DNA from 3 places in the Bradyrhizobium sp. I71 genome. Region 2 is predicted to be linked to each of the others. Evidence: predicted binding sites of a transcription regulator. Region 2 holds the regulator's gene; each other region holds the start of a gene.
What was found. The regulator PhoB, encoded in region 2, activates phosphate uptake and scavenging genes when phosphate is short. The targets are predictions, from matches to a motif close to TGTCATNNANCTGTCAT.
Positions count from the first base shown of each region.

Region 1 (10,216 bases), 1.9 Mb from region 2:
AACGCGCCGGGTGAGGGCTCTCACCTCTTGGGGGCTCTCGATTGCGGAGCTACCCTCTCCCCAACGCTCCCCCGCAAACGGGGGAGGGAGCGCACCTCCGTCGTTGCGGCATCAGAACCTGATCTCATCGTACTCTAGGCCACCAGCTCGGCGAACAGATCGGCGTCGACATTGCCGCCGGAGAGCACGATGACGACGTTCTTCCCAGCGACGTCGAGACGCCCCGCGAGCAGCGCGGCGAGGCCGACGGCGCCGCCGGGCTCCACCACGAGCTTGAGCTCGCGATAGGCGAACGCGACGGCCGCGCCGACTTCCTTGTCCGATGCAGTGACGCCGCGCGCGAGCAGCTTGCTGTTGATCGCAAAGGTCATCTCGCCGGGCATCAAGGCCATCAGCGCATCGCAGATGGTGCGCCCCGCCGGTGCATGCGGCTCGCGGTGGCCGGCGGTCAGCGAAATGCCGTGATCGTCGAATGCCTCCGGCTCGGCCACCACGATCTCGGCCAGCGGATAGCGCGCCTTCACCGCCGTCGCGACGCCCGCGATCAGGCCGCCGCCTGAGGCCGGCGCCACCACGATGTCAGGGGCGAGACCGAGGCTCGCCATGTCCTCGGCGATCTCGCGGCCGGCGGTACCCTGCCCCGCGATCACGAAGGGATCGTCGTAGGGCTTGACCAGCGTCGCGCCGCGCTTCTCGGCGATGCCGCGCGAGATCGCCTCGCGGTCGTCCTTGTCGCGATCATAGAGCACGACCTCGGCGCCGTAGGATTTGGTGCGCTCGCGCTTCGACAGCGGCGCGTCCGCCGGCATTACGATGGTGGCCTGCATGTCGAGGATCTTTGCCGCGGCTGCCACGCCCTGGGCATGGTTGCCCGAGGAGAACGCAACCACGCCGCCGGCGCGCTTGTCCTGCGGGATCGAGAACACCTTGTTGAAGGCGCCGCGGAACTTGAACGAGCCGGTGCGCTGGAGCATCTCCGGCTTCAAGAACACTTTCGCGCCGACACGCTCGTTGAGCACAGGGAAGGACAACAGCGGGGTGCGGATGGCATAAGGCGCGATCACGCGCGCTGCGGCATCGATGTCGGCAGGGCCGACCGGGAGGAGCTGTTCGGTCATGGCGGAATGGTATCGCGGCCGACGAGGCCCCGGCAAGACACCTCCGCGCGAGGATTCCCAAAACGTTCTCGCGCGATCGAGATGGCTCTAGGCGACGAAGCGCGGCTGTTCCGTCCCGTTCCCGCCGGGCAGCACCGCGCCAACCGCCCTGATGCTGTCGATAAAGACCCGCGCCGAGGCTTCCCAGGTGTAGTTGGCGGCGAACGCAACGCAGTCCTGCCGACAGACGTCCAGCGCGGCGAAGCAGGCACTGCCCAGATCGTGATCGAGCGCGCCCACCGGCGCATCGCCGATCACGTCGCGGGGGCCTTTCACCGGAAAGGCCGCCACCGGCAGCCCGCTGGCGAGCGCTTCCAGCAGGACCAGGCCGAACGTGTCGGTCTTGCTGGGGAACACGAACACGTCGGCGGCTGCGTAGATGTCCGCCAGTGCCTCGCCCTGCTTCTCGCCGAGGAAGATCGCATCGGGATAGGCCTCCTCCAGCGAGGCCCGCGCCGGGCCGTCACCGACGATGACCTTGGTGCCGGGCAGGTCGAGGTCGAGGAAAGCCTCGAGATTCTTTTCCACCGCGACCCGGCCTACCGACAGGAACACCGGTGCCGGCAGGCAAAGATCGATGGCACGGGGATGGAACAGGCCGGTATCGACCCCGCGCGGCCACAGCACGACATTGTCGAAACCGCGGTCGGTCAGTTCGCGGGCCAGCGCCGGGGTTGCTGCCATCACGGCACGGCTGGGCGCATGGAAACGGCGCAGCGCGTGCCAGATCAGCGAGCCCGGCACCGGCACGCGGGCGCGGACATATTCCGGGAATCGGGTGTGGAAGCTGGTCGTGAACGGCAGCTTGCGCTGGCGGCAATAGCGGCGGACCATCAGTCCGATCGGCCCTTCCGTCGCGATGTGGATGCTGTCCGGACGCGCTTCCTGGATCAGCCTCGCGATCCGCGCCGGGCGCGGCATGGCCAGCCGCACGTCGCGATAGCTCGGCATCGCGAAGGTGCGGAACGATTGCGGCGTCAGGAACGCGAATTCGACGTCGAGATCCTTGGCCGCGTCAGCAAGCTTGGTCAGCGTCCGAACCACACCGTTGACTTGCGGGTGCCAGGCGTCGGTCGCGACCAGGATGCGCATCAGGCGGCCCTTGTCATGCAGCTCTTGCCGCGACCTGCGGGACCGCCGCCGGCTTCTGCAGATGATCCGCCCAGGTGATGATCTCGAAATGGCCGTCGTCATGCTCGACCAGGGCGGTGCAGCTCTCGACCCAGTCGCCGCAATTCATGTAGCGGATGCCGGCCTCGTCGCGGATCACGGCGTAGTGGATGTGGCCGCAGATCACGCCGTCCGCTTCGTGGCGCCGCGCCTCGGCGGCGAGCGCCTGCTCGAACGCGCCGATATAGTTGACGGCGTTCTTGACCTTCTGCTTGGCCCATTGCGACAGCGACCAATAGGGTACACCGAACAGGCGGCGGAAGAAGTTGACGAGGCGATTCATCTGGATCGCGAAGTCGTAGGCCTTGTCGCCGAGATGGGCGAGCCAGCGCGCGTTCTGCACCACGAGATCGAAGATGTCGCCGTGGATGACCAGATAGCGCTTGCCGTCGGCGCCGGCGTGAACCGTGTTCTCGACGACGTCGATACCGCCGAAATGCGTGCCGTAATAGTTGCGCAGGAACTCGTCGTGATTGCCGGGGATGTAGATGATCTTGGCGCCCTTGCGCGCCTTGCGCAACAGCTTCTGGACGAGGTCGTTATGCGATTGCGGCCAGTGCCAGCTCGATTTCAGCGCCCAGCCATCGACGATGTCGCCGACGAGATAGATCGTGTCGGCATCGTGGTAGCGCAGGAAGTCGAGCAGTAGATCGGCTTGAGAACCGCGGGCTCCGAGATGGACGTCGGAGATGAACAAGGTGCGAAAGCGCCGCTCCGGGCTCTCGTCACTCACAGCGTAACTTCCCATGCGCCAGCCTGTAACAATGTCCCGTGACAGGGGGATGACCGATTGAACCTTGAGGCACCTCAGCTACGAATCAAACTTCGCCTCGCCCTCCCCGCGAATATCAGTCGCATGCGACAATCAGGCGACATGGCGCCGCAGAAGGTGATCGTCATGCCCGGGCTTGTCCCGGGCATCCACGTTCTTCGTGCTGCGTGGCAAGGCGTGGATGGCCGGGACAGGCCCGGCCATGACGATGTGGGGGCTAGAGCGTGCCCCCAAAGTGCACCGCTGCCGCGGGCGGCCCGCGTCAGTAGAACCTGTGGAAATGATGGATCGGCCCATGGCCGTGGCCGACGCTGAAGCGGTCGGCGGCGCCGATCGCTGCGCTGATCCAGGCCTTGGCATTGCGCACGGCGTTTTCCAGATCCTCGCCTCTGGCCAGCCCCGCCGCGATCGCGGAGGACAGCGAGCAGCCGGTGCCATGGGTGTTGCGGGTGGCGATGCGCGGCGCGGCGAGCGCGATCGTGCTGTCCGCACCGACCAGATAGTCGATGCTCTCCGCGCCCTCGCCATGCCCGCCCTTGACCAGGACGGCGCGGCAGCCGAGCGCCAGCAGGCGGCGCCCCTGGCTCTCGATCTCGGCCTCGCTTGCCGCGACCGGCTCATCGAGCAGAGCCGCGGCCTCCGGCAGGTTGGGTGTGATCACGGCGGCGAGCGGAATCAGCCTGGTGCGCAGGGCGTCGACGGCTTCCGCGGCCAGCAGGCGGTCGCCGGAGGTCGCGACCATGACGGGATCGAGCACGACGTGCCGGGGCGCCCAGCGCGACAGCGCGGCGGCGATGGCATCGATGCTGGCGACCTGGGCCACCATGCCGATCTTCACCGCGCCGATTTCGAGATCGGAGAACACCGCGTCGATCTGTCCGGTGACGAACGCGGCCGGCACCGCGTGGATGCCGGTGACGCCACGCGTGTTCTGCGCCGTCAGCGCCGTGATCACGGAGGCGCCGTAGACGCCGAGCGCGGCAAAGGTCTTCAGGTCGGCCTGGATGCCGGCGCCGCCGCTCGAATCGGAGCCGGCGATGGTGAGTGCGACCGGGGTCGTCATGACGATTTTCCGCGTTTTCGAGCCATGATCCGTCTTAGCAAGCCCCCGCCGAACCCAGCAAGTTCGCTTGCTAAATCCGGCCGGTTTTGGCCTATTAGCCGGAAGAATACGCTCTCGGAGTGCCCGCGATGGTTCCCTTTTTCGTCCAGATCAAATGCAAGCTCGGCCAGTCCTATGTGGTCGCCAACGCGCTCGCCGAAGCCGAGATCGCCTCCGAGATCTACTCCACGGCCGGCCAATACGACCTGCTGGTGAAGTTCTACGTCGACAAGGACACCGACATCGGTCACTTCGTCAACGAGAAGGTGCAGGTGCTGCCGGGCATCCAGGACACCCTCACCATCATCACCTTCAAGGCGTTCGGCGCGGGCTAGCTTGAGCCGTATTAGCTGCCCTGCTTGCGTTTCGGCGGCGTCGGCCCGTCCACCGGCGGCAGCGATTTGAGGTACTCCGCCATCGCCGCGAGATCCTGGTCCGGCAATTGCGAGGTGTTCTTGATCACGCGCGTCATCGCGCCGCCGGCGCTGTCGCCATCCGGTAATTCACCGGTCTTGAGGAAATAGGCGAGATCCTTCGCGCTCCACTCGCCGAGGCGCTTCTGGGTGATGTTCGGAACCCATCCCTCGCCTTCCGGATTCGGACCGCCGGCAAATCGCTGGCCGGAGATGATGCCGCCCAGCGCATTGCGCGGGCTGTGGCACTCGGCGCAATGGCCGAAGCTGTTGACGAGATAGGCGCCGCGATTCCACTGCGGCGACTTGCTGGCGTCGGCGACGAAGGGCTTGCCGTCCATGAACAGGAACTTCCAGATGCCGATGTTGCGCCGGATGTCGAAGGGAAAGCTCACCTCGTGATCACGCACCTTGCCTGCAACCGCCGGCAGCGTTTTCAGATAGGCAAAGAGATCGAGCACATCCTGCCGCCTCGCGTGCTGGTAGGAGGTGTAGGGAAAGGCCGGAAAATAGTGCTGGCCCGATGGCGAGACCCCGTGCATCACCGCGTTGACGAAATCGGCGTCCGTCCATTTGCCGATGCCGTCGTTCGGATCGGGCGAGATGTTCGGTGCGTAGAACGTTCCGAACGGCGATTTGATCGCGACGCCGCCACCAAGCCTGAGACGATCGGGCTGATTGGGAACGGCATGGCAGGACGCGCAGCCGCCGGCGTTGAACATCACCTCGCCATTGGCCAGATCGGGCGCGCGGGCCGGGATGGCGCCCGCAGCCGCCACCACCGGCGCACTGAGCCACCAGTAAAGGCCGGCAGCGGCGACCGCGACGAGCAGCGCCGCGACAATTGTTCGTTGCAACATGCGGACCCATTCACTCGTTGCGGCGAACTTACGACCGATGCCGTCGCGGCTCCAGCCACGAAGAATTTAGCCCGCCCTGGCCGGAGACCGGAATAAACTGAAATGCCGGCTGTTGGAAGTTTGGCAGCCCCTTCGGGTTCAACAGGGAGAACGTCATGAACAAGTCCGTCATTGCCGTGTTCGCGCTCGGTGCCGTTGCCTTTGCAGGGTCCGCGAACGCCGAAAAGCTGAAAGCAACGCTCGACGGCAAGGCCGAGGTGCCGGCGACGACCAGCAGCGCCACGGGAACGGCCGATCTCAACTATGATGCCGCCAGCAAGAAACTGTCCTGGACCGTCACCTATTCCGGCCTCTCTGGGCCCGCCACCGCCGCGCATTTCCACGGCCCTGCCGAGGCCGGCAAGAACGCAGGCGTTGCCGTCCCGATCCCGAACGCGGCCTCGAGCCCGGTCAAGGGCGAAGCGACCCTGACCGACGCGCAGGCCGCCGATCTGCTCGGCGGCAAGTACTACATCAACATCCACACTGCAGCCAATCCGGGCGGCGAGATCCGCGGCCAGGTGACGAAGTAAGCCTCGAGGCCGCTTCGTTGCGCGAAGGCCGGGCGCTGCAGGGCGCGTCCGGCCTTTTCGATTCCGGGGGCGCTCAAGCCGCGTTCAGCGCCTGCGCGAGGTCGGCGATCAGGTCCGACGGGTTCTCGATGCCGATCGACAGCCGGATCGTGGAATCGAGGACGCCGATCTTGCGGCGGATGTCGGCGGGGACGCCGGAATGGGTCATGGTTGCGGGCAGGCTCGCAAGCGATTCCGTTCCGCCGAGGCTCACCGCCAGCTTGAGGATCTGCAGCGCGTTGAGGAACTTGACCGCCGCCTGCTTGCCGCCTTCGATGTCGAAGGAGAAGGTGGATCCGGCGCCGAGACACTGCCTCGCAAACGCGCGCCCGGCCGGCGAGTCCTCCTCGTGATGACCGAGGTAATGGACCTTGGCGACCTTCGGATGATCGCGCAGGAAGTCCGCCACGAGGCGCGCATTGTCGTTGGCCTTCTCCATCCGCAGGCTCAGCGTCTCCAGCGAGCGGTTGATCATCCAGCAGGAATGCGGATCGAGCTGGGTCCCGATGGCGCCGCGCAAGGCCTTGATGCCCTTCATGATCGCCTTCGAGCCGAGCGCGGCGCCCGCGATCAGGTCGGAATGACCGCCGACATATTTGGTCAGCGAATACAGCGAGAGGTCCGCACCATGCTCGATCGGCCGCTGAAACACCGGTCCAAGCAGCGTGTTGTCGCAGGCGATGACCGGTGTGTGTCCCTGCGCCTTTCCGATCGCGTCGGCAACACGGCGGATCATCGCGATGTCGACTAGGCCGTTGGTCGGGTTGGCCGGCGTCTCGATCAGGATCATCGACACCCGCCCCTTGCCCATGGCCTCCTCCGACGCCTGCCTGACCGCCGTCTCGTCGATGCCGTCGGCAAAGCCGACGGCGCCGATCGACAGGCGTGCAAGCGTGTTCGTCAGCAGGGTTTCCGTCCCGCCATAGAGCGGCTGCGAGTGCAGGATGACGTCGCCGGGGCGAACGAAGGCCAGGATCGTGGTTGAGATGGCCGCCATGCCGGATGAGAACAGCGCACAACTCTCCGTGCGCTCGTAGATCGCGAGCCTGTCCTCGACGATTTCGCTGTTGGGATGATTGAAGCGCGAATAGACGAGGCCCGCGCCCATGCCTTCCGGCGGCTCGCGCCGGCCGGCGACGTAGTCGAAGAAGTCCTGCCCGTCCTCGGCCGTCTTGAACACGAAGGTGGACGTCAGGAACACCGGCGGCTTGATGGCGCCTTCGGACAGTTGCGGATCATAGCCATAGGTCAGCATCAAGGTTTCCGGATGCAGCATATGGTTGCCGATATGGGTCTTGGACGGAAACGGTTTTGCCATGGCCTGTCTCGCTGTTGCTTCAATTCCGCGCCGGGCGTTGGAACCTCCGGATGCCGTGAGACATCGATGCCGCATCGGCATCACCATAGATAACCTCTTTGACAGCGATCCGTCAGGCCATGCGAACGGAATTCGTGGCCGGCTCGTGGCCAGTCGCGATCAGAGGGAGCGCCAAGCGCGCGGATGGAGCGCAGGCAACCCGGGACAGGCCCATCGGCTTCGACCGGCTGGCGCGGCGATCGCAGCAACCGTAGGTCGGATGAGCTCAGCGAGATATGCTTCCACCGTCCCGGGTGTCGTTGCGGTCGTCCGGGCTACGAAATTCGGGCCACGACCCGCGCCGTCACTTCAGCTTCACACGATACGTCTCGTGGCAATCGTTGCAACGGTCGTTGATCGCAGTGTAGGCGGACTTCAGGCTCGCCACGTCGGTGATCTTGCCCTTGGCGTCGGCGATCGCCTTCTGCACCGGCGGGATCTTCGAATCGAAATCGGCCTTGTTCTGCCAGATCTTTTGCGACGAGCCATAGGTCGCGTCGACCACATCCTGCTTGGGATTGACCGCGAAGGTCTTGGCGATCTTGGCAACATCGGCCTCGATGTTGGCAATGGCCTGATCGGCAGCCTTCTTGTCGAAGGGGATATCGCCTTTCGTCATCTTCTGGATGACGCCATACTGGTTCTTGGCGATCGAGCGCATCAGATTGTCCTGCTGGACGGCAATCTCCTGCTGCGCCATCACGGCGCCCGCACCCAGAAGCAGGGTGCCTGCGACAATCATCGTTCGTTTCATCGGGTATTCTTCTCCGGCTCGCAGAGTTCTTGGGAGATGGGTCACATGAATAGAACCCCGCGGCGGGCGTTTATTCCCGCCCGCGGGGAAGATCACCGTTCACAGGCTGTGGCGGCGATGGTGCTCGTTGATTGCGATCCACACCCGCTCCGGCGTTGCCGGCATGTCGATGTGGTCGATCTTGTATTCGCGCCAGAGCGCGTCGACGATGGCGTTGACGATCGCCGGGCAGGAGCCGATCGCGCCGGCCTCGCCGGCCCCCTTCACCCCCATCGGATTGGTCTTGCAGGGGATGTTGTTGGTCTCGAACACGAAGGCCGGCCCGTCAGCCGCGCGCGGCAGCGCGTAGTCCATGAAGGTCGCGGTGATGAGCTGTCCGTCGGTGGCGCCATACACCACCTGCTCCATCAGCGCCTGGCCGATGCCCTGCATGGCGCCGCCATGCACCTGTCCCGCCAGCAGCAGCGGATTGAGCGTCTTGCCGAAATCGTCGACGATCACGTAGTTGACGATCTTGATGATGCCGGTGGCCGGATCAATCTCGACCTCCGCGACATGGGTGCCGTTCGGATAGGTGCCGTCGGCGCTGGCAAAGGTCGCGCTGCCGTTCAGCTTCGATGGATCGACGCCCGGCCGCTTGGCGAGATCGGCGAACGAGATCGAGCGGTCGGTGCCGGCGATGCGCACCACGCCCTCGGAGATCTCGAGGTCGCCCGCGCTGGCTTCCAGCGCCTGCGCCGCGATCTCCTTCAGCTTCTGGCCGAGCTCGCGCGTGGCACGCTCGACGCTGACGCCGCCCGAGGGGATCGAGGCCGAGCCGCCGGTGCCGAGGCCCGTTGCGATCTCGTCGGTGTCGCCCTGGTGGATGTGGACGCGCTCGGGCGCGACGCCGAACTGCTCGGCGACGATCTGCGCATAGGCGGTCTGGTGTCCCTGCCCGCTCGATTGCGTTCCGATCAGGACGGTGACGTCGCCATTGGGGTCGAGCCGCACATTGGCGGTCTCCTCGCCCATGGTGCCGCACACCTCGACATAGCTCGCAAGGCCGATGCCGCGGATCAGGCCATGCTTCTTGGCGAGCTTCGCGCGCTTGGGAAACTCCTTCCACTCGGCGATCTCCATCGCACGCTTCAGATGCGCGGCGAAGTCGCCGGAATCGTAGACCTTGCCGGTGGCGGTCTTGTAGGGCAGCGCCTTCGGCTGGATGAAGTTCTTGCGACGGACCGCGTCCGGCGTCATGTCGAGCTTTCGCGCGCAGGCATCGACCAGACGCTCGATGACATAGGCCGCCTCAGGCCGGCCCGCGCCGCGATAGGCATCGACCGGCACGCTGTTGGTGAAGATGGTGCGCACCCGGCAGTGGAAGGCCTGGATGTCGTAGAGGCCCGGCAGCATGCCGGCGCCGCCATGGGGAATGTAGGGCCCGAAGGTGGACAGATACGCGCCCATGTCGCCCATCAGGTCGCAATCCATCGCCAGGAACTTGCCGTCCTCGGCCAGCGCCATCTTGGCGGTGGTGACGTTGTCGCGGCCCTGCGCATCGCCCATGAAATGCTCGGTGCGGTCGGCCGCCCATTTCACCGTCTTCTTCAGTTTCTTGGCCGCGACCGCCATCAGGGCGTATTCGCGGTACGGGAACAGCTTCGTGCCGAACCCGCCGCCGACGTCGGGGCAGATCACCCGCATCTTGTCGGTGGGGATGTTGAGCACGTTCTGGCACAGGATGTCGCGCAGCCGGTGGCTGCCCTGGCTGCCGATGGTGAGCGTCAGGTGATCGCGCTTGGCATCGTATTCGCAGACCGCCGCGCGCGTCTCCATGAAGCTCGCGACCACGCGCGGATTGACGATCGAGATCTCGGCCACCGCATGCGCCTTGGCGAAGGCGGCTTCCGTCGCAGCCTTGTCGCCGATCGAGACGTCGAACAGCACGTTGCCGGGCTTGTCCGGCCAGACCTGGGCTGCGCCCTTCTTCACGGCGTTGACGACCCCGGTCACCGCCGGCAGCGGGCTCCATTTGACC
Region 1 is NZ_CP059398.1:1,094,261-1,104,476, forward strand. Features, by position in the region: gene FJV43_RS05455 (threonine/serine dehydratase) at 135-1,118, opposite strand; gene FJV43_RS05460 (glycosyltransferase family 1 protein) at 1,206-2,249, opposite strand; gene FJV43_RS05465 (UDP-2,3-diacylglucosamine diphosphatase) at 2,263-3,075, opposite strand; gene thiD (bifunctional hydroxymethylpyrimidine kinase/phosphomethylpyrimidine kinase) at 3,362-4,162, opposite strand; gene FJV43_RS05475 (Lrp/AsnC family transcriptional regulator) at 4,291-4,536, shown strand; gene FJV43_RS05480 (cytochrome c) at 4,548-5,474, opposite strand; gene FJV43_RS05485 (CHRD domain-containing protein) at 5,630-6,046, shown strand; gene FJV43_RS05490 (cystathionine gamma-synthase family protein) at 6,120-7,403, opposite strand; gene FJV43_RS05495 (cytochrome c) at 7,747-8,196, opposite strand; gene FJV43_RS05500 (xanthine dehydrogenase family protein molybdopterin-binding subunit) at 8,296-10,216, opposite strand, start outside.
Region 1: a site for PhoB is predicted at 3,099-3,115, ahead of FJV43_RS05465 (UDP-2,3-diacylglucosamine diphosphatase). Genes of this name have one in related genera too.

Region 2 (10,216 bases):
CCGTCGAGTGCAACCAGACCCTGGTAGCGGCTCATGTCGGGGCCCTGGTCGATGGTCATGGCGAGATGGCCGCGGCCGAGCAGCGTGCCAGACTGCATGCCGGCGTCCTTGGCCTCGCCGAGGCGCTCGGCGTCAAAGCGTGCATAGGCGCGCAGGCGATCCGGCGCCATGTAGTCGACGACCAGGAACGACACCGGACCGTCGGTCTGGGCCTGAAGAATGAAGCGACCTTCGAACTTCAGCGCGGTGCCGAGCAACGTCGTCAGCACGATGGCTTCACCGAGCAGCTTGCCGACGGGTGCGGGATAATCGTGCTTGGTCAGGATATCGTCGAGCGCCGGGCCGAGCCGCACCAGCCGCCCGCGCACATCGAGCGCGTCGACCTCGTAAGGCAGCACGGCGTCGTCGATCGGAACCGCCGATGGTGCGCGAACCGGGCCTTCAGGCCCGGTTTTCATGTCAGGGGATTGGGAAACCATGGCGCGTTATCTGGGGTCGGAGGGCTGAGAATGGAAGGGGGCGGCGACCACCACATATTCCGCGATCGTTCCGGACAAGCGAGCGCTGATCCGGGACGATCAGCGGCGCGCGGGGCGACAGCAACGCCACCACACGCCCCCGCTATTTCACCGCGTCGAAGCACCAGGCCAGAATGCCCTTTTGCGCGTGCAGGCGGTTCTCGGCCTCGTCGAAAACGACCGATTGCGGACCATCGATCACGTCATCCGTGACCTCCTCGCCGCGATGGGCCGGCAGGCAGTGCATGAACAGCGCATCGGGCTTGGCCAGCGACATCAGCTTGGCATTGACCTGGTAGGGCTTGAGCACGTTGTGGCGATGCTCGCCCTCCTTGTCGCCCATCGACACCCAGGTGTCGGTGACGACGCAATCGGCGCCGCGCACGGCGGCTTCCGGATCGGTGCCGAGCACGATCGGCGCGCCTGACGTCTTGATCCAGTCGCGCATTGCCTTCTTCGGCGCGAGCTCCGGAGGTGTTGCGACGTTGAGCTGGAATTTGAAGCGCTCGGCGGCATGCGCCCAGGACGCCAGCACGTTGTTGTCGTCGCCGGTCCAGGCCACCGTCTTGCCCTCGATCGGGCCGCGATGCTCCTCATAGGTCATGAGGTCGGCCATCACCTGGCAGGGATGCGACCGCCGCGTCAGGCCGTTGATCACGGGCACGGTCGCATAGGCCGCAAGCTCCAGGAGCGCCTCGTGATTGAGGATGCGGATCATGATCGCATCGACATAGCGCGACAGCACCCGCGCGGTGTCGGCGATGGTCTCGCCGCGACCGAGCTGCATCTCGGCGCCGGTGAGCATGATGGGCTCGCCGCCGAGCTGGCGCATGGCAACATCGAACGACACCCGCGTGCGCGTCGAGGGCCGCTCGAAGATCATCGCCAGCGTCTTGCCTTCGAGCGGCCTGACCGGCTGGTGCGCCTTCTGCTTCGCCTTCATGGCGGACGAGGCGGCGAGCATGCTCTTGAGCTCCGACAGCGGCAGCTCGTTGATGTCCAAAAAGTGCTTTGGAGCTTTATTGGGCGTCTTGCTCATCAGCTTGCCGCCCGCTTGGTCTGGCTGGACGAGATCGCAGTGCAGGCGCGTTCGAGCCGCCCGACGCTGTCTTCGATCTCCGCCTCGGTAACGATCAAGGGCGGCAGGAAGCGCACGACGTTGTCGCCGGCTCCGACGGTGAGCAATTTTTCGGCGCGCAGCGCCGCGACGAGATCGCCCGAGGGCACCACGGCCTTGATGCCGATCAGGAGCCCCTCGCCGCGCACCTCGCTGACGACATCGTGATGGCGATCGATCACGGAGGCGAGCTTCTGCTTCAGCAGCAGCGACATTTTCTGCACGTGATCGAAGAAGCCGGGCTTGAGCATGACGTCGAGCACGGCGTTCGCAGCCGAGATCGCGAGCGGATTGCCGCCGAAGGTCGAACCGTGCGAGCCCGGCCCCATGCCGCGTGCAGCGTCGGCGGTGGCGAGCACCGCGCCGATCGGGAAACCGCCACCGAGCGCCTTCGCAAGCGACATCACGTCGGGCACGACGCCGGTGCGCTTGTAGGCAAAGAGTTCGCCGGTGCGGCCCATGCCGGTCTGCACCTCGTCGAAGGCGAGCAAGAGGCCGCGCTCGTTGCAGAGCTCGCGCAGTGCCTTCAGGAACGCGGGAGGCGCAGAACGAACGCCGCCCTCGCCCTGGATCGGCTCGATGAGAATACCGGCGGTGTTCAGGCCGATCGCTTTCTTCACGGCTTCCAGATCGCCATGCGGCACCTGGTCGAAGCCGTCCATCGGCGGGCCGAAGCCCTCGAGATATTTTGCAGAACCGGTGGCGGCCAGCGTCGCCAGCGTGCGGCCATGGAAGGCGCCCTCGAATGTGATCATGCGATAGCGCTCAGGATGCCCCTTGGAGAAGTGATGGTGGCGCACCAGCTTGATCACACCTTCAAGCGCCTCGGCGCCGGAATTGCAGAAGAACACGAAGTCCGCAAAACTTTCATTGCACAGACGCGCCGCGAGCTTCTCGCCGTCCGGGCTCTGGAACAGGTTCGACATGTGCCAGAGCTTCGTCGCCTGCTCCTGCAACGCCTTGACCAGCGTGGGATGCGCATGGCCGAGCGCATTCACCGCCACGCCGGAGGTGAAATCGAGATAGCGATCGCCATTGGTCGCGATCAGCCAGCAGCCTTCTCCGCGCTCGAAACCGAGGTCGGCCCTGGCGAAAACGGGGAGCAAATGCGGCGCGGCGCTGTTGGTCATGACGTCACTTGAATGTTGCGGACGGTGTGACGCGTGCATTACGCAACGCACCATTGACCGGCCCGGAAAACGAAACGTGCCGCCTTTTAAGGGCGGCACGTAGGACTATCTTATGCTTGGCAAGACGGGTGTCAATGCCGCCCGGAAAGCCCCGCGAAACGCTGAATCCGTAGTCTTGCGGTGCCGATTTTGCGGGTTTTTCACCACGGAACATGTGGACGCGAGTCGGCGGACTCTTGCGCGGGAGTCACGCCATATTGTAGCGTTTGGACTGTCAGATACGACATCTCGTGCAGCAGTTCTGATCCCTTAAGTCCTCATGTACCGGCGTAAACGTTCGGGCGTCTTGAGCGCGCCCGGCGAGCCTTAAGGGATTCTGGCGGCACGGGTTTTTGAAGGCTTAGGCAATCGCTGCGAAGGCCCCAGGATGGCAGGCGCGCAGCGAGGGAAAGGGTGCAATGACGGTTTTGACCTGGTCCGATGATCGCGTCGAGCAGCTGAAAAAGCTCTGGGAGGCCGGACTTTCGGCCAGCCAGATCGCGGCGGAGCTCGGCAATGTGACCCGCAATGCCGTGATCGGCAAAGTGCACCGGCTCGGCTTGTCCGGCCGCGCCAAGAGCCCTTCATCGGCAGCGCCCCGGCCGCGCAAGGCGCGGCCCGCGCAGCACATGATGCGGGTGACCCGCCCCGTCGCCCGCGGCAACACCGCGCTGGCGCAGGCCTTCGAGGTCGAGGTCGAGGCCGAACCCGTCACCTACGACAATGTGGTGCCGATGAGCCAGCGGCTGTCACTGCTGGAGCTGAACGAGGCGACCTGCCACTGGCCGGTCGGCGACCCCTCGAGCCCGGATTTCTTCTTCTGCGGCGGCAAGGCGCTCTCCGGCCTGCCCTACTGCGCCCAGCATTCGCGCGTGGCGTATCAGCCGGCGGCGGATCGCCGCCGCGCACCGGCGAAGCCGGGCACGCGCTGAGCTCGCGGAATTCTCTGATCAAGACCGCAGCCGTCACACGATGACGGCTCCAATTGCTCGGTGTCATCCCCGCGAACGCGGGGATCCGTAACCACAGGGCGCAATCGTTGCGCGGGATGGTCACTCCGAGTCTTCGCCACACCAGGTCCTGTGGTTATGGATCCCGGGCTCGCGCTACGCGCGCCCCGGGACGACAGCTGAGATTGTGGCCACAGCTGCCAGCAAACAACTCACCCGACCTTACGCCTGCTCCGCCTTCGCAAACCGATCGTCCAGCGCATAGCCGGCGCCACGGACGGTGCGGATCGGATCCTGCTCGCGGCCGAGATTGAGCAGCTTGCGCAGGCGGCCGATATGGACGTCGACGGTGCGCTCGTCGATGTAGATGTCACGGCCCCAGACGCTGTCGAGCAGCTGCTCGCGCGAGAACACACGGCCGGGATGCTCCAGGAAGAACTCCAGCAGACGATATTCGGTCGGGCCGAGATCGATCGGCCGGCCCGAACGCGCCACGCGGCGCTTGTCGCGATCGAGCTCGATGTCGCCATAGGCGAGCACGGTGGCGAGCCGCTCGGGGCTGGCGCGCCTGAGCAGACCCTTCACGCGGGCCAGCAGCTCCGGCACCGAGAACGGCTTGACGATGTAATCGTCGGCGCCGGTCGCAAGACCCCGCACCCGCTCGCTCTCCTCGCCGCGCGCGGTGAGCATGATGATCGGCAGCTGCTTGGTCTCGGGCCGGGTGCGCAGCCGCCGGCACAGCTCGATGCCCGACAGGCCCGGCAGCATCCAGTCGAGCACGATCAGATCGGGAATGTGCTCCTTGAGGCGGGTGTCGGCGTCATCGCCGCGCATCACCGTCTCGACGTCATAGCCGTCGCCTTCGAGGTTGTAGCGAAGAAGCTCGGTGAGAGCTTCCTCGTCCTCAACCACCATAATGCGTGCGCCCATGTTGTCGTCGCTCCTTAGGTATTCGGGATCGTCGTGGCGAAGTTCGTCATGTCGCCCTTCGGCCGCTTGTCGGTGATCGCCTGGCCCTCGATCATGTAGAACACGGTCTCGGCGATGTTGGTGGCGTGGTCGCCGATCCGCTCGATGTTCTTGGCACAGAACATCAAATGGATGCAGAACGAGATGTTGCGCGGATCCTCCATCATGTAGGTGAGGAGTTCGCGGAACAGCGAGGTGCAGATGGCGTCGACTTCCTCGTCGCCCTTCCACACCGCCATCGCTGCCGGCAGATCGTGCGCGGCATAGGCGTCCAGCACCGACTTGACCTGCTGCTGCACGAGGTCAGTCATGTGTTCCAGGCCGCGGAACAGTTTCAGCGGATGAAAATCCGTCTCCAGCGCTGCGACGCGCTTGCCCATGTTCTTGGCGAGATCGCCGATGCGCTCGAGATCGGTCGCGACGCGCATGGCCCCGACGATCTCGCGCAGATCAACGGCCATCGGCTGGCGGCGGGCGATGGTGAGCACGGCGCGCTCCTCGATGCGCTTCTGCAGCGTGTCGAGTTCGGCGTCGGTGGCGACGACGCGCTGACCGAGCGTGACGTCGCGGCGGATCAGCGCGTCGACGGAATCGACGATCATGCGCTCGGCGATGCCGCCCATCTCGGCGACCAGGCGCGTGAGTTCCTGGAGGTCGGTATCGAAAGCCTTTGCGGTATGTTCAGAACCCATGTTCCGTCTCCTCAGCCGAACCGGCCGGTGATGTAATCCTGCGTGCGCCGGTCGCTCGGCGACGTGAATATCTTGCTGGTGTCGTCGAACTCGATCAACTCGCCGAGATACATGAAGGCGGTCTTGTCGGAGACGCGCGCCGCCTGCTGCATGTTATGGGTGACGATCGCGATCGTGTAGTTCTCGGACAATTCCTGGATCAGCTCCTCGACCTTGGCGGTCGAGATCGGGTCGAGCGCCGAGCACGGCTCGTCGAACAGGATCACCTCGGGCCGCACCGCGACGGTGCGGGCAATGCAGAGGCGCTGCTGCTGGCCGCCGGAGAGCGACAGGCCGGAGGCGTTGAGCTTGTCCTTGACCTCGTTCCACAGCGCACCGCCGCGCAGCGCCTTCTCCACGCGACCGTCCATCTCGGACTTCGAGATCTTCTCGTAGAGGCGGATGCCGAAGGCGATGTTCTCGTAGATCGTCATCGGGAACGGGGTCGGCTTCTGGAACACCATGCCGACCCGGGCGCGCAGCAGATTGAGGTCGAGCTTGGGGTCGAGGATGTTGGTGTGGTCGAGCAACAGCTGGCCGGTGGCGCGCTGGCCCGGATAGAGGTCGTACATCCGGTTGAAGATGCGCAGCAGGGTCGACTTGCCGCAGCCGGACGGGCCGATGAAGGCCGTGACGCGATTGGTGCCGAGCGCCAGATTGATGTTCTTCAGCGCATGGTGCTCACCGTAGTAGAAATTGAGGTTGCGCGCGGTGACCTTGGCAGGCGCCTCGGGCAGCGGCTGCGAGCCGGGATGAACGGTCGGCGCGCTTACGGAAATAGACATTTCACTCATTTTGCGGTCCTCTCGGCACCAAGGATGCGGGCGCCAATGTTCAGGGCAAGCACAGTCAGGGTGATCAGCAGCGCCCCGCTCCAGGCGAGTTGCTTCCAGTAGGCGTAGGGGCTCTGCACGAAGTTGTTGATGGTCACCGGCAGGTTGGCCATCGTCTTGTCCAGGCTCAGGCTGAAGAACTGGTTGGACAGCGCGGTGAACAGCAGCGGTGCGGTCTCGCCGGCGACGCGGGCGGTGGCGAGCAGCACGCCGGTGATGAGGCCGGAGCGCGCCGCACGGTAGGCGATGCGCTTGATCACCAGCGAACGCGGCAGGCCGAGCGCGCTGGCGGCTTCACGCAGCGGGTTCGGCACCAGCAGCAGCATGTCCTCCGTGGTGCGCACCACGACCGGGATCACGATCACGGCGAGCGCCAGCGCGCCAGCGATGGCCGAGAAGCCTCGCATCGGCACCACGACCGCACCGTAGATGAACAGGCCGATGATGATCGAGGGCGCCGAGAGCAGGATGTCGTTGATGAAACGGATGACCGAGGTCAGCTTGTCGTTGCGGCCGTATTCGGCAAGATAGGTTCCGGCGAACATGCCGAGCGGCGCGCCGATACCGACGCCGATCGCGGTCATGATCAGCGAGCCGACGATGGCGTTGCGCAGGCCGCCCTCGCTCGATCCGGGCGGCGGCGTGTCTGCGGCGAAGACCTGAAGGTTGAGCCCGGCCAGACCGTTGTAGAGCAGCGTGATCAGGATCAGCGCGAGCCAGGTGACGCCGAAGGCGGCGGCTGCGATGCAGAGGCCGCGGATGACGATGTCCCAGCGGCGGCGGCGCGAATAGATCGGGTTCATGGCTTCACTTTCCGGCCTTGGTTTCCAGGCGCATCAGCATCAGCCGCGCCGCCGCGAGCACGAAGAACGTCAGCACGAACAGGAGCAGGCCGAGCAGGATCAGGCCGGACTGGTGCAAGCCGTCGCTCTCGGCGAACTCGGATGCGATCGCTGCCGAGATCGTGGTGCCCGGGGCGAAAATCGATGAAGAAATGCGGAACGAATTGCCGATGATGAAGGTCACGGCCATCGTCTCGCCGAGCGCGCGGCCCAGCGCCAGCATGACGCCGCCGATGATGCCGACGCGGGTATAGGGGATCACCACGCTGCGCACGACTTCCCACGTGGTGCAGCCGACGCCGTAGGCGGCTTCCTTCAGCACGGGCGGCACCGTCTTGAACACGTCGACCGAGATCGAGGTGATGAAGGGCAGCACCATGATGGCGAGGATCAGCGCGGCATTGAACAGGCTGAGATAGGACGGGGGACCGGCGAAGATCGCGCCCAGCACAGGAACGCCGTCGAAGATCTTGATCATGGTGGGCTGGAACGTGTTGGCCAGGAACGGGCCCAGCACGAAGAAGCCCCACATGCCGTAGATGATCGAGGGAATGCCGGCGAGCAGCTCGATCGCCATGCCGATCGGGCGGCGCAGCCATTGCGGACAAAGCTCGGTGAGGAAGATCGCAATGCCGAGACCGACGGGAATGGCGATCAGCATCGCGATGAAGGAGGTGACGAGCGTGCCGTACATCGGCCCGAGCGCGCCGAGCACGGGCGGATCGGCCGAAGGGGCCCAGCGCTGCGTCCACAGGAACGACAGGCCGTATTCCTTGATCGCCGGGAAGGCGCCCACGATCAGCGAAAGGATGATGCCGCCGAGAATGAGCAGCACCGAGATCGCGGAAAGTCGCGTGATCCAGTAGAAGGTGACGTCACCCAGCTTGAACGCGCTCAACGCCTTGGCGCGGTCATAAGGTCCGGCAGCATCAATCACGTTGCTCTCGACAGCCATTTCTGCCACGCCGATCCCCTGTTACTGAATGATATCGTTTTCTAAGTCGAATTCTAAGTCGGTGGTCTCGTGCTCCGGACGCTCGCGGATCGCGAGATTGGTCCGGAGGACGGTCGTTCGCGGGGTCCGAGCGACGGTGCGGTCTTCGCGCCGCACCGTCTTCCGGAACAGAAGAGCGCCTTAGCTCTTGATATCGGCTGCCCAGGTCTTCTCGATCAGCTGGACGACGCTGTCCGGCATCGGGATGTAGTCGAGCTCTTCAGCCAGCTTGTCGCCCTTCTTGAACGCCCAGCGGAAGAACTTGATGGCTTCCTGCGAAGCCGCCTTGTCGGTGGCATCCTTGTGCATGAGGATGAAGGTCGCCGCCGTGATCGGCCAGGACTTCTCGCCCGGCTGCTCGGTCAGGATGACGTAGTAGCCGGGAGCCTTGGCCCAATCGGCGTTGGAGGCGGCCGCCTGGAAGGCTTCGACGGTCGGCTGCACCGTCTTGCCCGCCTTGTTGACGAGGCCGGTGTAGGTCAGCTTGTTCTGCTTCGCATAGGCGTACTCGACATAGCCGATCGAGTTCTTGGTCTGGCCGATGTTGCCCGACACGCCTTCGTTGCCCTTGGCGCCGACGCCGACCGGCCACTCGACCGCGGTGCCCTCGCCGACCTTGCTCTTCCAGTCCGCGCTGGCCTTGGAGAGGTAGTTGGTGAAGTTGAAGGTGGTGCCGGAGCCGTCCGAGCGGCGGACCACGGTGATGGCTTCCGGCGGCAGCTTCACGTTCGGATTGAGCTTCTTGATCGCGGCATCATCCCACTTGGTGATCTTGCCGAGATAGATGGCGGCCAGGGTCTCGCCGTCGAACACCAGTTCGCCGGGCTTCACACCCTCGAGGTTGACGACGGGGACGATGGCGCCCATCACCATCGGCCATTGGACGAGGCCGTCCTTCTCGAGCTGCTCGGCCTTGAGCGGCGCATCGGTGGCGCCGAAGGTCACGGTCTTGGCCTGGATCTGCTTGATGCCGCCGCCGGAGCCGATCGACTGGTAGTTCAGACCGTTGCCGGTCTCCTTTTTGTAGGCGTCAGCCCACTTGGAATAGATCGGGAACGGGAACGTCGCGCCGGCGCCGGTGATGTCGGCCGCAAAGGCTGCCGTCGTCGATGCGGCGACCAAGCCAGCAGCGACCATAGTTTTGAGGAAATTCATGCTGGTCTCCATACAGGGGAGCGAAGCGCCATCCGCGCCCGATCGCGCTCCCCGCGCCGCCCGTTTAGGAGCGGTCGGCTGTGCTTTTACGAAGGTTTCATGACAGTTGGATGACGCGACCAAACGATTGAATTCGCTTGATTTTTAGGCCGAAGCCGAAACCTTCGCCTGGGGAAAACACGCCGTGAAAGTGGCGCCCTGCCTGGGCACGCTCTCGATCAGAAGCCGGCCGCGATGACGGTTAAGAATATGTTTCACCAACGATAATCCGAGCCCGGTCCCGCCTTGCGAGCGGCTGTCGCCGACGTCCACCCGGTAGAAGCGCTCGGTCAGCCGCGGCAGGTGCTCGGGCGCGATGCCGGGGCCGAAATCGCGAACCAGGACCCGGATTTCCGGAGTTCCATCAGTGGCGACACTTGATGTCAGCGACACGATGACGCGTCCGCCGGAGGCGCCGTATTTGAGCGCGTTCTCGATCAGGTTCTCGAACAGGCGGAGCAGTTCCTCGCGGTCCCCCGCGATCATCACCGGCAGCTCCGGCAGATCGATCGCCACCTCGACCTGGCGCTCGCGGGCCAGCGGCTCGAGCCCGTCGGCGACCTGGCGGATGATCGGTATGAGGTCGACCAGGGTGTCGGGCCGGACATGGGCCGACAGCTCGACCCGCGACAGCGACAGCAGATCGTCGATCAGGCGCGCCATGCGCGTGGCCTGGTTGTGCATGATACCGAGGAAGCGCTCGCGCGCCTTGGGATCGTCCTTGGCCTGGCCCTGGAGCGTGTCGATGAAGCCCGACAGCGCGGCCAGCGGGGTGCGCAGCTCGTGGCTGGCATTGGCGACGAAGTCGGCGCGCATCTCCTCGACCCGGCGCAGCGGGGTCTGGTCGTGGAAGGTCATCAGCATGCATTTGTCGGCGCCGCCGAAGCTGGTCGGCACCG
Region 2 is NZ_CP059398.1:2,979,421-2,989,636, forward strand. Features, by position in the region: gene FJV43_RS14620 (Hsp33 family molecular chaperone) at 1-479, opposite strand, end outside; gene argF (ornithine carbamoyltransferase) at 622-1,557, opposite strand; gene FJV43_RS14630 (aspartate aminotransferase family protein) at 1,557-2,765, opposite strand; gene FJV43_RS14635 (GcrA family cell cycle regulator) at 3,224-3,736, shown strand; gene phoB (phosphate regulon transcriptional regulator PhoB) at 3,977-4,684, opposite strand; gene phoU (phosphate signaling complex protein PhoU) at 4,699-5,415, opposite strand; gene pstB (phosphate ABC transporter ATP-binding protein PstB) at 5,427-6,248, opposite strand; gene pstA (phosphate ABC transporter permease PstA) at 6,245-7,090, opposite strand; gene pstC (phosphate ABC transporter permease subunit PstC) at 7,095-8,084, opposite strand; gene pstS (phosphate ABC transporter substrate-binding protein PstS) at 8,265-9,278, opposite strand; gene FJV43_RS14670 (ATP-binding protein) at 9,423-10,216, opposite strand, start outside.

Region 3 (10,216 bases), 3.7 Mb from region 2:
CCAGGCCGGTCCCAATCGCCCTCGGGACGGATGATCACATAGGGATCGCTGTCCAGCGTGATGGCGTCCGGGCCCGGCTCGATCTCCAGCAACATTTCTGTGTAGGAGAAATCCGAGAACGTGATCTTGCGATTGTGGCCGAGCGGCTTGGCGCCGAAATGTGCCCAGAAATCGACCAGCCGGTCCTGCGCCTGGCCGTAGATCTTGCGAAAGCCCTTGCGCTTCACATAATCGACGCTGGCCTGCACCAGCTTGAACGAGACGCGCGAGCGCCGATATTGGTGACGCACCGCGAGCCGCTCCACCTTGGCGAAATCGCCGAAGAACCGCACCCGCAGGCAGCCCGCAGGCTCGTTGCCGACGAAGCCGATGAAATGCGCGGCAACCATGTCATTGCCGTCGAACTCCTCCTCGAACGGACAATCCTGCTCGGCGAGATAGACCGCCGAGCGGATGGCAGTCACCAGCATGAGATCGTTCGGATCGCGCGCGAGACGGATGGTGATGGCGCGGGAACAAGGCTTGGCGAGAGGAATCCTAGTACCGTGCATCTGCAAAGCTCCTTGATTGGATGATCGCGCCTGGCATGCGCATCGGCTGCCGATGCCAGGGACGCTCGTAGCACCAAAGGTCGGGTTGGAAGCTCGGGACAGGCGCAAAGCCCGTCGCCTTCATGATGTCGCGTCCGGCCACCGTTGACGGCTGCGCATAGCAATCCGCGCCGCGAAACCTTATCTGCCGCAGATGAGCCGCGGCCTTGCCGAGACCGGCGATGCCGCGACCCGTCGCCGCGATCGCCCAGATGTAGATGGCTGCGACGTCTTCGTCCGCCGACGCGAGATGGTGCGTCTCGGGCGCGGTGAGGCAGATCTCGTCGAGCAGCAGCGCATCGTGTCCGCGATCGTTGAGAAACAGGAAGGCCATGCCGCCGACGAGGCTGCCCTTCCGGCTGAACGTCAGGATACTCTGAGGATCGAACGTGAAGTACCTCGCAAGCTCCGCTGCGCCGATCTGCACGCCCGGCACCAGCCGCTGCGCCATATCCGAAAGCGCCGCGATTTCGGAGAATTGCGCGCAGCGCACGTCGACATCCGGGCTCAGCGGCAAGGCGTCGAAATCGTGCCTTGCGGCAAACGGGCCCCTTTCCATACTCATATCACGCCTCTATCGTTCGAGGCTTTCGTGCCCCGCTATGACGATGAGCTTAGCGGTTGGGGATCAGGAGTATGCAGCAGTTATTGCACCGGGGTGCTGCGATGATGCAGCACCGTGAAGAAGCCCTGGACGCGTCCTGGGACGATTTAAAGCTGTTTTTAGCTTGCGCAAAGTATAAAAGTTTCCGCAATGCGGCCGAAGAGCTCGGGCTCACCTCCACGACCCTGATGCGCCGCGTAGATCGGCTCGAAGAGAGGATCGGGTGCAAGCTGTTCCTGCGCGACCAGAGCGGACTCACGCTCAGCGATGAAGGCACCGCAATGATCGCCGACGTTGCGCATATGGAGCGACATGCCTTCAACATCTTCCGCCGCGCCTCGCGATCGTCGAACGACACCTCGGGCACCGTGCGCGTCGCGGTGACGGAAGGCCCCGGGAATTTCTGGATCCTGCCGCGACTGATCGACTTCCAGAAGACCTACCGCAAGATCACGGTCGACCTGCGCTGCGCGATGGAGCAGGCCGACGTCGCGCGGCTCGAATCCGATATCGCGATCCAGCTCGAGCCGCCGACCAATCCCGATCTGATCGTCGCCAAGCTCGGCCGTCTCCACATCTATCCCTTCGTCTCCAAGGAGTACGAGACTCTCTACGGCGTGCCGACAACGCTCGCCGAATTGAAGAACCACCGCATCATCAAGCAGAGCGCGCCGCAGGTCGACGACGGCGCCTATGCCCGTGTGCTCGGGCTGAACTCGCTCGAGGGCATCGTCGGGATCAAGACCAATTCGTCGGTCGGCGTGCTCTATGCCGTCGAACGCGGCGCCGGCATCGGCTTCCTGCCGACGGTGTCGATCGCGCTCGGTGCGTCGCTCGTTGCCGTCGATCTCGGCGTCAGCCACCACGCCGATCTCTGGCTCACCTATCACAGGGAGTTCCGCACCTCCGAGCGTCACAAGGTTGTGGTCGACTGGCTGAAGAAGATCTTCGACGCCAGGACCTATCCCTGCTTCCGCGACGAGTTCATTCATCCGAATGCGCTGGTGCCGATGATGACGGCCGCGCGCGAGGGGTTTGGATTGGCGGGCTATGTCGCGGCAACGCCGACCTGAGCGCGGACGAGCTTCAGCTCACCATTTGTATTCGAAGCCGACGGTACCCTGGTGCAAGGTGAGCTCGTTGCGAAACTTGCCGTCGTAGTTGACGTAAAGCCGTGCCACGTTGGTCAGGCTGAGCGAAGCCGAGGCACCGGCGTCCGCGCCGTAGCGGCTCTCGCCGATGCCGGGGACCACGATGCTCTGGGCGCCCAGGCTGACCTGAATCGATCCCAGGTCCTGGTGGAAATTGTCGACGAGCTTGCCGCAGGCCGAGAGGTCCAGAATCTTCTGGTCGAAGATGAAGTAGCGGCCGATCTCGGCGCCGATCATCATGCGTGCGCGGGAGAGCGCCGTCGAGCCGACGCTGAGCGGATCGAGACCGCCGGATTCCTGGAACGCGGCACTGGTGGCGCGCACATATTCGAGCGCGCCCTTGGGCACGATGCGCATCTGGTCCCTGGTCCAGTAATAGCTGATCTCGGTCAGCGCGCCGTCGACCGCGGCGTGATAGCCGGCGGTCGCAAGGCCAAGACCTGTGTCGCGGCTGGACCGGACCTTGCCGAAACCGTGCACCACGGCAAAGGCCCAGGTCCATGGACCCTTGTCGACCGAACCATTGAAGCCAAGCTGGGTCAGGTCGAGCGTGGCCGACTGGAGCGCGAGCGGCACGTCGATGTCGGTGTGGCTCTGGTCGATGGAGAAGCCGATGTTGACACCGGGCGCGAGCCGCGCGCCGAGGCCGGCGACGCCGCCAAACGTCCTGCGCTTGTCGCCGACGAAATCGCCCTGCGCCTCAGTGCGGACCGAGATCCCGTAGCCCTCGAACCAGGTACGGTAGCGCGGATCTTCCGTGCTTGCGGAAGCACCGCCGCCGCCGGAATTGGTCCGGAACGATCGGTCGAAACCATTGGCGGCCTGGTTGCCCAGCCGCTCCAGAAATCCCGAGCCGAAATTGAGCATGCTGTTGCCGGCCGACTGATCGTAATTAATCGCGGTCGGCATCGGGACCGGGGTCGGCGACGGTGTGGGCGTCGGGGTGGGTGTCGGGGTCGGAGTGGGCGTCGGACTTTGCGCGAGGACGGATGTCGCGGCCGACATCGTTACGACGAGCGCAAGCGCGATGGCTGCAAACGTGTTGGCGACCGCTGCCGCGATCCGGCGGACGCGGTCCAGCCCGATCGTCTGCCGTGTCCCGGACGGCTGCGAGGTGCAGCGCATGACGACTAAATCCCAAAGCAAAGGGCGGCCCGCAAAAATGCAACACGAGCGGCTCGCGCCGTGTCGCGATTTGTGCCGAACTGCAACGGAGGGTCAACCGGTTGGCCCGCTGTCCCCGAGGCTATTGCCCTCGATTGTGGTTCCGCGGCCACAGGTCGCAAATAGCAGACGATGGTACCAACCGCGGTCTTGAAATTCGCGCTCTGCTTGCTAACGTGCGATTTTCATGTTGCAATATCGGACACAATCGGAATTGGCAGCTCTGCTGTGCGTTTCGCGACATTGAGACTCAAGACTCGAACAGGCTTCCGGAAAACCCGTTTGTGGCGTGGCACGCGAAAAGCGGCCGCGTCTTTTTTTATCTAGTGGAGGAGACTAGCGATGCCGCAAAAGGGCACCGTCAAATGGTTCAACCCGACCAAGGGTTATGGGTTCATCAAGCCGAACGGCAGCGACAAGGACGTGTTCGTCCATATCTCCGCCGTCGAGCGTGCCGGACTCTCCACCCTCAACGAGAACCAGGCGGTTGAATTCGACCTCGTGGAGAACCGCGGCAAGACATCCGCGGAGAACCTCAAGGTCTCCTGATTTCTCTCGCGTTCGACAAGCGAGAGATCATGACGTTGCCCCCGGCTCTGCCGGGGGATTTTGTTATGCGGCAGGCGCAGCGAGATGTCGCTTCAGCTCACCACCGGCGACACCAGAAAATTCTCCGACGCCGCGCTTCCGTCCGTCCTGCAGACATCGCCCTCGATCCGGACCTTGCCGGTCGCGAGCAGCCGCAGAGCTTCGGGATAGATGCGGTGCTCGACTTCGAGGATGCGCTCTGACAGCGTATCCCCCGTGTCGTGGTCGCTGACGGGCACCGCGCCCTGCATCACGATCGGGCCGGCGTCGGTCTCGGGGATGACGAAATGCACCGTCGCGCCCGACAGCTTGACGCCGGCGCGCAAGGCCTGGCCGTGCGGATCGAGGCCGGGGAAGGATGGCAGCAGCGAGGGGTGGATGTTGAGCATCCGCCCGTACCAGGCCCTGGTGAATTCCGCCGTGAACAGGCGCATAAAGCCGCCCAGACAGATCAGCTCGATGCCGTGCCGATCGAGCGCTGCCTGCAGCACCTTCTCGAAGCCGGCGCGATCCTTGCCGAACGGCTTGCTCTCGATCACCAGCGTGTTGACGCCGCTCGCCCTCGCCTTTTCCAGTCCGAGCGCACCGGGCTTGTTCGAGACGACGAGCGAGATCTCCGCCGGAAAATCCGGCGTGCTGGCTGCCCTGATCAGCGCGGCCATGTTGGAGCCGCGGCCGGAGATCAGGATGGCGACGCGGCGCTTCATCACAGCGCCAGATCGAGGTGGCCGTTGTAGACGACGCGGTGCTCGCCTTCGGCCGGGATCACGGTGCCGAGCTGCGCCACGGTCTCGCCGGCGTCGGTGAAGACCTCGACGACCTCATCGACCTTGTCGGGCTCGACGATCGCGATCATGCCGATGCCGCAATTGAAGGTGCGGAGCATCTCCAGCTCGGCGATGCCGGCCTGCGCCGCCAGCCATTTGAACACCGGCAGCACCGGCAGGCGTGCCAGATCGATGCCGACGCCCAGATCCTTCGGCAGCACGCGCGGGATGTTGTCGGTGAAGCCGCCGCCGGTGATGTGGGCGAGCCCCTTCACCGCGCCGGTCTCGCGGATCGCGCGCAAGCAGGATTTGACGTAGAGCCGCGTCGGCGTCAGCAGCGCGCCGCCGAGCGTCATCACGGGCGCGAACGGCGCCTGCGCCGCGAAGCCGAGACCGGATTGTTCCACGATCTTGCGCACCAGCGAGAAGCCGTTGGAATGGACGCCTGACGAAGCAAGACCGATCACGGCGTCGCCAGCGGCGATGTCCTTGCGCGGCAGCAGCGTACCGCGCTCCGCAGCGCCGACGGCAAAGCCGCCGAGGTCATAATCGCCGTCCTTGTAGAGGCCGGGCATCTCGGCGGTCTCGCCGCCGATCAGGGCGCAGCCGGATTCGCGGCACCCCTCCGCAACGCCCGCGACGATCGCGGCGGTGGCCTCGGGATCAAGCTTGCCGCAGGCGAAATAGTCCAGGAAAAACAGCGGCTCGGCGCCCTGCACCACGAGGTCGTTGACGCTCATGGCAACGAGATCGATGCCGATGCCACCATGCAGCCCGGTCTCGATCGCGATCTTGACCTTGGTGCCGACACCGTCGGTCGCGGCCACGAGGACCGGGTCCTTGAAGCCGGCCGCCTTGAGGTCGAACAGGCCGCCGAAGCCGCCGATCTCGGCGTCGGCGCCCGGCCGTGCGGTGGCGCGCACCATCGGCTTGATCAGGTCGACCAGGCGGTTGCCCGCGTCGATATCGACGCCTGAATCGGCGTAAGTGAGGCCGTTTTTGCGGTCGGTCATGCCCGATTTCCAGTGGGTTTGCGGCTGGTTACGTCGAATTCCGGGGACACGCAATGGCTCGCATGGCGCTCCTGCCTATACTATGTAGATATCAACCGGTTCAGCCTCCCGCGGGGGCCGGATTCGAGGTCAGACCGGGTGCCGGGAAGCGCTTTCGTGAGTATTCCGAACATCATTACCCTGGGCCGCATCATGCTGGTCCCGATCATCGTCTGGGCCATCGTGTCGAGCCAAATGGAGGTGGCGTTCGCCGCCTTCCTGATCGCCGGCATCAGCGATGCCGTGGACGGCTTTTTGGCCAAGCGCTTCAACATGACGAGCGAGCTCGGCGCCTTGCTCGATCCGCTCGCGGACAAGGCACTGCTGGTCTCGATCTACATGGCGCTCGGCATCTGGGGCGCGATCCCGCGCTGGATCGTGATCCTGGTGGTCTCGCGCGACATCATGATCGTCGCCGCCGTGATCGTATCCTGGCTGTTCGACCGGCCGGTCGAAATGAAGCCATCGATGGTGTCCAAGCTCAACACCGTGGCACAGGTGGCGTTCGCGGCGCTGGTGCTGGCGGCGCTTGCCTTCGGCTTCAAGCCGGCACCTTATGATATCATCCTGATGGGTCTCGTCACGATCTTCACGCTCTCCTCCGTGTCGCTCTATCTCGTCGAGTGGCTGCGGCACATGAGCACGATCGAGGCCAAATGAGCCGGGATGCGGCCCCGCAAAAGGCCAAGTCTCGCAAGATCAAGTCTCGCAAGATCAAGTCCCGCACGATCAAGTCGAACCTCTTCAAACGGGCCGGCGCGCCGGCATGGAGCAAAGCAAGCGTGGCAGGCCGCGTCCATCCCCGACAATTGGCGTTCGCGCTTCCGCATGCGGAGAGCCTCAGCCGGGACAACTTCCTCGAAGGCCCCGCCAATGCGGCCGGTCTCGGCCTGATCGACAGCTGGCCGGAATGGCCGAACCGGATCATGTGGCTGGCCGGCCCCGAAGGAAGCGGCAAGAGCCATCTCGCCGCGATCTGGGCCGAGGAAGCCGGCGCCCGCTCGACCACGGCCAATGCGCTGACCGCGGCAGGCGTTCCGGGCGCGCTCGCCACCGGCGCGCTGGTGGTCGAGGATCTCAAGGCCAAGGATTTTGACGAGCGCGCCCTCTTTCACCTGATGAACCTCGCCCGCGAGGACGGCGCCTATGTCCTCCTCACCGGACGCGAGGTGCCGGCCGCGCTGGAGATCGAGCTTCGCGACCTGCGCTCGCGTCTGCGGGCCGTTCCGGTGGTCGCGCTACTGCCCCCCGACGACCAGCTCTTTCGCGGCCTCATCGTCAAATTCTGCGCCGACCGCCAGCTCACCGTGGACGAGAGCGTAGTCGGCTATCTCGCCACCCGCCTGGAGCGATCCTCGGCCGCGGCCCGGCAGGCCGTGGAGCTGCTCGACAGCGAAGCCCTGCGGCTCGGCCGCCCGGTGACCCGGGCGCTCGCCGCCGAACTGCTCCGGGACCCCTGATCGGGCCCATGGGCCCCGACGCCTTCCGCAACGGCTTGACGCGGCGGAACGGCGGAACATCAATGTCATCGAAACGTCATCGCTGTAACACATGCTCCCCGGGGTTTTGCGCATAAGTCGCAAAGTGAGGCGAGACAGGATGGACCGACTTCTGATGGACTCTGCGCAAGCCATTGAAATTAAAGAAAAAACTCCGGAGTCCGAGGGCCTGCCGGCGATCGCATCCAGTCCCGAACGGTTCATCAACCGCGAGCTGTCCTGGCTGCATTTCAACCGCCGCGTCCTGGAGGAATCGGTCAATCCCAGCCACCCCGTGCTGGAGCGGGTGCGGTTCCTGTCGATCTCGGCGAATAACCTCGACGAGTTCTTCATGGTCCGCGTCGCCGGCATCAAGGCCCAGGTGCGCGAGGGCATTGCCGAGCGCAGCCCGGACGGCCTGACGCCGTCGGAGCAGCTCGCTCTGATCAACCGCACCGTCTCCCAGCTCGCCTCGGACCAGCAGGCGATCTGGCGCGACCTGCGCAGCGCGCTGGCCGAGGTCGGCATCGTGCTGGTCGACGGCAAGGACGTCTCCAAGTCGGAACGGACCTGGGTCGAGGACTATTTCCTCAACAACGTCTTCCCGCTGCTGACGCCGCTCGCGATCGATCCGGCCCACCCCTTCCCGTTCATTCCGAGCCTCGGCTTCACCATCGCGCTCCAGCTCACGCGCGCCGCCGACGGCAAGCAGATGAACGCGCTGATCCGCATGCCCGGCAAGATCGACCGCTTCATCCGCCTGCCCGCCGAGGGCACGGTGCGCCTGATCTCGCTGGAGCAGGCGACCGCCCTGTTCATCAACCGCCTGTTCCCCGGCTACAATCTGCACGGCCAGGGCTCATTCCGGATCATCCGCGACTCCGAGCTCGAAATCGAGGAAGAGGCGGAGGACCTCGTCCGCCTGTTCGAGACCGCGCTGAAGCGCCGCCGGCGCGGGTCCGTGATCCGGCTCGAGATCGACGCCAAGATGCCGGAGGAGCTGCGCAGCTTCGTGCAGCATGCGCTGTCGGCGGCCGACGACGAGGTGTTCCTGGTCGACGGCGTGCTCGCGATGAACGAGCTCTCCCAGCTCACGCGGCTCGACCGGCCTGACCTCGAATTCACCCCTTACGTGCCGCGCCACCCCGAGCGCGTGCGCGAGCATGGCGGCGACATCTTCGCCGCGATCCGGCAGAAGGACCTCGTCGTCCATCACCCCTACGAATCCTTCGACGTGGTGGTGCAGTTCCTCCAGCAGGCCGCGCGCGACCCCGATGTCGTCGCGATCAAGCAGACGCTCTACCGCACCTCCAACAACTCGCCGATCGTGCGCGCGCTCGCGGAAGCGGCCGAAGCCGGTAAATCGGTCACGGCGTTGATCGAGCTGAAGGCGCGGTTCGACGAAGAAGCCAACATCCGCTGGGCGCGCGATCTCGAACGCGCCGGCGTGCAGGTCGTCTACGGCTTCCTCGAACTGAAGACGCACGCAAAGCTCTCGATGGTGGTGCGCCGCGAGGGCGGCAGCCTCACGACTTACGTCCATACCGGCACCGGCAACTATCATCCGGTCACCGCGCGCATCTACACCGACCTCTCCTACTTTACCTCCGATCCGACCATCGGCCGCGATGCCGCGCGCGTGTTCAATTTCATCACCGGCTATGCCGCGCCCAGCGACCTCGAGAAGATGGCGGTGTCGCCGCTGACGCTGCGCAAGCGCATCATCGAGCACATTCAAGGCGAGACCGCGCATGCGCGGCACGGCCGGACCGGCGCGGTCTGGATGAAGATGAACGCGCTGGTCGACCCCGACATCATCGACGCGCTCTACGAGGCCTCCCAGGCCGGCGTCCAGGTCGAGCTCGTGGTGCGCGGCATCTGTTGCCTCAGGCCCGGCATCCCCGGCCTGTCGGAGAACATCCGCGTCAAGTCGATCATCGGGCGCTTCCTGGAACACGGCCGAATCTACTGCTTCGGCATGGGCCAGGGCCTGCCGAGCGCGAAAGCGGCTGTGTATATCTCGTCCGCCGACATGATGCCGCGCAACCTCGACCGCCGCGTCGAGGTGCTATGCCCGCTGCAAAATCCAACGGTGCATCAGCAGGTTCTCGAACAGATCATGGTCGCCAATCTGAAGGACAATGAGCAGAGCTGGCAGTTGTTGCCGGACGGGTCGTCAACGCGTATGAAGACCGCGAAAGGCGAGGAGCCTTTCAACGTCCACAACTACTTCATGACAAATCCGAGTCTGTCTGGCCGTGGAAAGTCGCTCAAGGAATCCTCGCCGCGTCGTCTCACGCGCCGGAACGAACGTCATCAATCCTGATCGGGGATCTGCGACGTGAAGCGGCCGCGCAAGCGCGGCTCGAGCGTCGCGGTTATCGACATCGGCTCCAACTCGGTCCGTCTCGTCGTCTACGAGGGACTGACGCGGAGCCTCATCCCGATCTTCAACGAGAAGACCCTGTGCGGCCTCGGGCGCGAGGTGCAGAGCACGGGTCTGCTCGCGCCCGACGCCGTCGACAAGGCGCTGACCTCGCTCAAGCGCTTCCGCGCATTGTGCCGCGTGATGCAGGTCGGGCGCGTGTTCGCGATTGCGACCGCGGCCTGCCGCGACGCCTCCAACGGCCCCGACTTCATCGCCAAGGCCGAGCGCATCTGCGCGGTGAAGATCGAGATCCTGTCAGGTCCGCGCGAGGCTCGGCTGTCGGCGCTCGGCGTGATCTCCGGCATCCACCTGCCCGACGGCATCGTCGGCGACCTCGGCGGCGGCTCGCTCGAGCTGATCGACGTTCGCAGGAACAGCGTTCGCAGCGGCGTGA
Region 3 is NZ_CP059398.1:7,126,458-7,136,673, reverse strand. Features, by position in the region: gene FJV43_RS33835 (GNAT family N-acetyltransferase) at 1-551, opposite strand, end outside; gene FJV43_RS33830 (hypothetical protein) at 538-1,155, opposite strand; gene FJV43_RS33825 (LysR family transcriptional regulator) at 1,227-2,267, shown strand; gene FJV43_RS33820 (autotransporter outer membrane beta-barrel domain-containing protein) at 2,286-3,470, opposite strand; gene FJV43_RS33815 (cold-shock protein) at 3,852-4,058, shown strand; gene purN (phosphoribosylglycinamide formyltransferase) at 4,151-4,804, opposite strand; gene purM (phosphoribosylformylglycinamidine cyclo-ligase) at 4,804-5,877, opposite strand; gene FJV43_RS33800 (CDP-alcohol phosphatidyltransferase family protein) at 6,034-6,576, shown strand; gene FJV43_RS33795 (DnaA/Hda family protein) at 6,699-7,376, shown strand; gene FJV43_RS33790 (RNA degradosome polyphosphate kinase) at 7,531-9,720, shown strand; gene ppx (exopolyphosphatase) at 9,736-10,216, shown strand, end outside.
Region 3: a site for PhoB is predicted at 7,440-7,456, ahead of FJV43_RS33790 (RNA degradosome polyphosphate kinase). Genes of this name have one in related genera too.